One region of the Mesorhizobium sp. B2-6-1 genome, then DNA from elsewhere that is predicted to be linked to it. Evidence: predicted binding sites of a transcription regulator. Region 1 holds the regulator's gene; the other holds the start of a gene.
What was found. The regulator PhoB, encoded in region 1, activates phosphate uptake and scavenging genes when phosphate is short. The targets are predictions, from matches to a motif close to TGTCATNNANCTGTCAT.
Positions count from the first base shown of each region.

Region 1 (2,196 bases):
GGGCGGCGCGGCTGCGTCGAGGCCTATGCCGGCAACTATGCCATTTGGCGCAACGCGAGGCAGCTTGGCGAGGACACCCAGCCCGTCGACGTCAGCGACGCCGACATGCGCACCCTGGCGGCCTCGGCGCGCGAAAAGGACGGGCCGGAGCGCGAAGCCTACCGCAAGGCCGGCGAGGCGCTGGGTTACGGCCTTGGCAGCCTGTTCGCCCTGATCGATCCGGCGCCGGTCGCCATGGTCGGCGTCAGCGCCGCCGCCTTCGACCTGATCGAGCCGGCTCTGCGCGAGGCCATTGCCCAGACCGCCGGCGGCCAGCACTCGAAATCGATTTCCTTCGACACCGAGCCGAACGAACTGCCGCTGATCCGCGAGGGCTGCGCCATGCGCGCGCTAACCTTCGTCGACCAGGAAATTTTCGCGCCGGGGGCACAGGCGAAATCAGGCATAGGCGAGAACGTTGCGTGACATATCCCTAGTCTTCGCGGATCGCGTACCCCGCGCCCCGAATGGTGCGGATCACGTCAGGCATGCGGCCGTTGTTGACCGCCTTGCGCAGCCGGCCGACATGCACGTCCACGGTGCGCTCGTCGATATAGATCGTTTCGCCCCAGACATTGTCGAGCAGTTGGCTGCGCGAGAACACGCGGCCGGGATGTCGCATCATGAATTCGAGCAGGCGGAACTCGGTCGGCCCGAGCCGGATCTCGCTTTTCTTGCGGTAGACCCGGTGCGATTCACGGTCGAGCACGATGTCGCCGACCTTGAGCACGCTGGACAGAACTTCGGGCTTGGCGCGGCGCAGCAGCGCCTTGACGCGTGCCATGAATTCCGGCGTTGAGAACGGCTTGACCAGATAGTCGTCGGCGCCGGTGGAGAGACCGCGCACCCGGTCGCTTTCCTCGCCGCGCGCCGTCAGCATGATGATCGGCAGCCGCTCGGTATCGGGCCGCATGCGGAGACGGCGGCAGAGCTCGATGCCGGACACCGCCGGCACCATCCAGTCGAGCACAAGAAGGTCAGGGACATTCTCATGCAAGCGGATCTCGGCTTCGTCGCCGCGCGTCACCACCTCTACCTGATAACCCTCCGATTCCAGATTGTAACGGAGCAGCACACCCAGCGGCTCCTCGTCCTCCACCACCATGATGCGTGGCGCGATCATCGACTGGTCACCCCTGCCGTCAAGCCGCTGGCGCCGACATCGCCGTCTCGTCCTGCTTCGGGCGATTGGCGGGCAATTGCGTGCCGGTCAGCACATAATAGGCATTTTCGGCAATGTTGGTCACGTGATCGCCGATGCGCTCGAGATTCTTGGCGCAGAACAAAAGATGCGTGCAGGCGGTGATGTTGCGCGGATCCTCCATCATGTAGGTCAGCAGCTCGCGGAAGACCGACGTGTATTTGACGTCGATGCGTTCATCGTCGGCGCGCAGCTTGGCAAGTGCCGCGGCATCGCGCGCCGCATACTCCTCGATCACACCTTGGACCTGGATCAGCACAAGCTGCGCCATGGCGTCGATGGAGTGCGACAGGTCGCGCGGCGTGGCGGCAAGGCCGACGGTGCCGACGCGCTTGGCGATGTTCTTGGCGAGATCGCCGATGCGTTCGAGATCGCCCGCCATGCGGATCGAGCCGACGACATGGCGCAGATCGTCCGCCATGGGCTGCCGCTTGGCGATCAGGGTGATGGCGCGGTCGTCGAGTTCGCGCTGGCGCGCATCCATGATCGCGTCGTCGGAGACGACGCGCTGGGCGAGCGCGTTGTCGGAATTCAGGAGCGCCTTGGTCGCGCCGCCGACCATCGATGAGGCGAGATCGCCCATGTCGCGGATCAGCCTGCTGATCTGTCCGAGATCTTCGTCAAAGGCTGCGACTGTGTGTTCGGCCATGATCTTGGTCCTCGTATGCCTGGGATCAGCCGAAGCGGCCGGTGATATAGTCCTGCGTGCGCTTCTCGCGGGGCGACGTGAAGATCTTCTCGGTGCGGTCGAACTCGACCAGCTCGCCCAGATACATGAAGGCGGTCTGCTTCGACACGCGCGCCGCCTGCTGCATGTTGTGGGTGACGATGACGATCGTATAATCGGCCTGCAACTCGTCGATCAGCTCCTCGATCTTGGCGGTCGACAGCGGATCGAGCGCCGAGGCAGGCTCGTCGAGCAGGATGACCTCCGGCTTCACCGCCACCGTGCGGGC
Region 1 is NZ_VFUH01000019.1:10,365-12,560, reverse strand. It holds gene FJ443_RS27840 (ROK family protein) at 1-465, shown strand, start outside; gene phoB (phosphate regulon transcriptional regulator PhoB) at 473-1,162, opposite strand; gene phoU (phosphate signaling complex protein PhoU) at 1,182-1,889, opposite strand; gene pstB (phosphate ABC transporter ATP-binding protein PstB) at 1,915-2,196, opposite strand, start outside.

Region 2 (2,196 bases), on a different contig from region 1:
CGATGCCAGGACCTTCGAGCAGCAGCGGCGTGCCTGACGTGAGATCGCCGACCTGCAGGATCAATGTGGTCGAGCGGTCGGGATAGTCCTGCGTGCCTTGCGAGAAACCGTCGAGCGCCATCATCTCGGCCGGCGAGGCCACAAACGCGAAATGCGCGTCGGCCGGGGTGTTGGCCAGCGGCGCACCGCTGTGAAAGCCGAGCCAGGACATGACCGCTGCCGAGGCATGCAGGGCCGGGTCGAGCCAGAGCGGCGTGTCATTGTCGCACAATGCCAGCGCAACCGCGCCCGATGTCGCCGAAAGCGGCGCCGGCGGGCGGGCCAGGGCCGGCAAGGGTTGCACGCTGCCCGGCCGCGCCATTGCGTCCATGACGGCGCGAAACACCGTCTGGGCGTTGAACACCGGATCGGCGAACCCGCCCTCGATCGATTGCGCTGCGATATCCATCAATCTTCTCCGCGAACCATGGTGAAGAAATCCACCTTCGTTGCCGCCGTTTCGGCGCGGCGCCTTTCTCGTGCCGTGGTCAAGGCAGCCCGCAGCGGCGCGAGAAGGCCCGTTTCGACCGCCTCTCGGTGGGCGGGGTCCTGCCACAGCGCGTCGGCGATGGCCGCCAGCTTCGCCTTCTGCTTGTCGCGGCCGAGCGCATAGCAATGGCCGACCTGTCCGGACGGCAGGCGCACTGTGGCGCGGGTCACGGTGGCCTCGCCGACATTGAACGGCGCGCCGCCGCCGCCGATGCGGCCGCGCATGGTAACCAGGCCGGTCTCGGGACCGCGCAGCAGTTCGGCCTCGGCAGGCAGGCCGGATTCGTTCCAGAGGCGAACGATGTCGTCGCCGCTGGACTGCGCCAGGGTTGCCATGGCCGCCTTGCGTTCGGCCTGGTCGCGCGCTTCCTGTCCTCGCATCAGCAACATCCTTGCTTCTAATTTGTCTATTGATATAGACAACCATACGAATTATACCCATTACCTAACGCGAGTCCATGACGGGTGCGTGACAGGGGCCGGCCAGGGGCGAAACCGTGAACGGAAAACACGTGGCTGACGGTATCGAGCGGCGCAGCGGCGTCTCGTTGTGGCGCCAGATCGCCGACCGAATCCTGCAATCGATCGCTGCCGGCGATTTCGCCGAGAATGCCGCGCTGCCGCCGGAGGTGGCGCTGGCCGAGCGCTATGGCGTCAACCGTCACACGGTGCGCAGCGCCATCGCGGCGCTCGTGCAAGACGGGGTACTGCGGGCCGAGCAGGGGCGCGGCACTTTCGTGCTGTCGCGCAAGCGGCTGTCCTATCCCATCGGCGCGCGCACGCGATTTTCAACCGGCTTGCAGGGCCAGGCGTCGGAGCGGCATATCGTGCTCCTGTCCTCATCGGTCGAGCCGGCCAGCCGGCGCGTCGCCGAAGCCCTGGGCCTTGCCAGGGGATCGGATGTGATTCGCCTGGAGACGCGCGGCGAGGCCGATGGGAAGCCGGTGTCGCGCGCTTCCGGCTGGTTCGACGCCAAGCGCTTCGCCGGCATCGATGTGGCCATGGCCGAGACCGGGTCGATCACCGCATCGCTCAAGCGTTTCGGCATAGACGATTATCTCAGGCAATCGACGGTGCTGTCGGCGCGTCACGCCGATGCTTCCGACCTTGCCGACCTCGATCTGCAGCCGGGCGGCATCGTGCTGGTCACGATCGCCGTCAACATGACGCCGGACGGCCGGCCGATCCAATTCGCCGAGGCGCGCTTCCCGGCAGAGCGGGTGGAGCTGAAACTGTCGGCGCTGTAGGGCGTGTCGGCCTTATACTAACGCTGGTACCAGACCAGCTCGGTTGTCAGCGGCTTGGCGTTTGGGGGTCGACCTGCGCGGGGCGTCGTCAACTCAGGCCGGGTTCACCGCCTGCCATCTTATGCCCCCACCTCGATCACGGCCTTGATCAGGCCGGATTTCTCATGCGCCCAGCGGGCGAGGTCACGTGGCGTGTCGGCAAGCGTGGTGCGGTGGGTGACGAGCTTGGCCAGCGGCACCGCGCCATCGCGGATCGAAGCGGCGACGTGGTCGAAATCGGCCCGCAAGGCATTGCGGCTGCCGACAAGCGTCATCTCGCGCTTGTGGAATTCGGGGTCGGAAAAGGCGATGTCGTCCTTGACGACGCTGACCAGCACCAATGTCCCGCCATGCGCGACATGAGCGAAGGCCGACTGCACCG
Region 2 is NZ_VFUH01000007.1:200,580-202,775, forward strand. It holds gene phnH (phosphonate C-P lyase system protein PhnH) at 1-448, opposite strand, end outside; gene phnG (phosphonate C-P lyase system protein PhnG) at 448-909, opposite strand; gene phnF (phosphonate metabolism transcriptional regulator PhnF) at 1,026-1,775, shown strand; gene FJ443_RS16785 (zinc-binding alcohol dehydrogenase family protein) at 1,895-2,196, opposite strand, start outside.
Region 2: phnF (phosphonate metabolism transcriptional regulator PhnF) is a predicted target of PhoB. The motif match lies at 987-1,003, and genes of this name have one in related genera.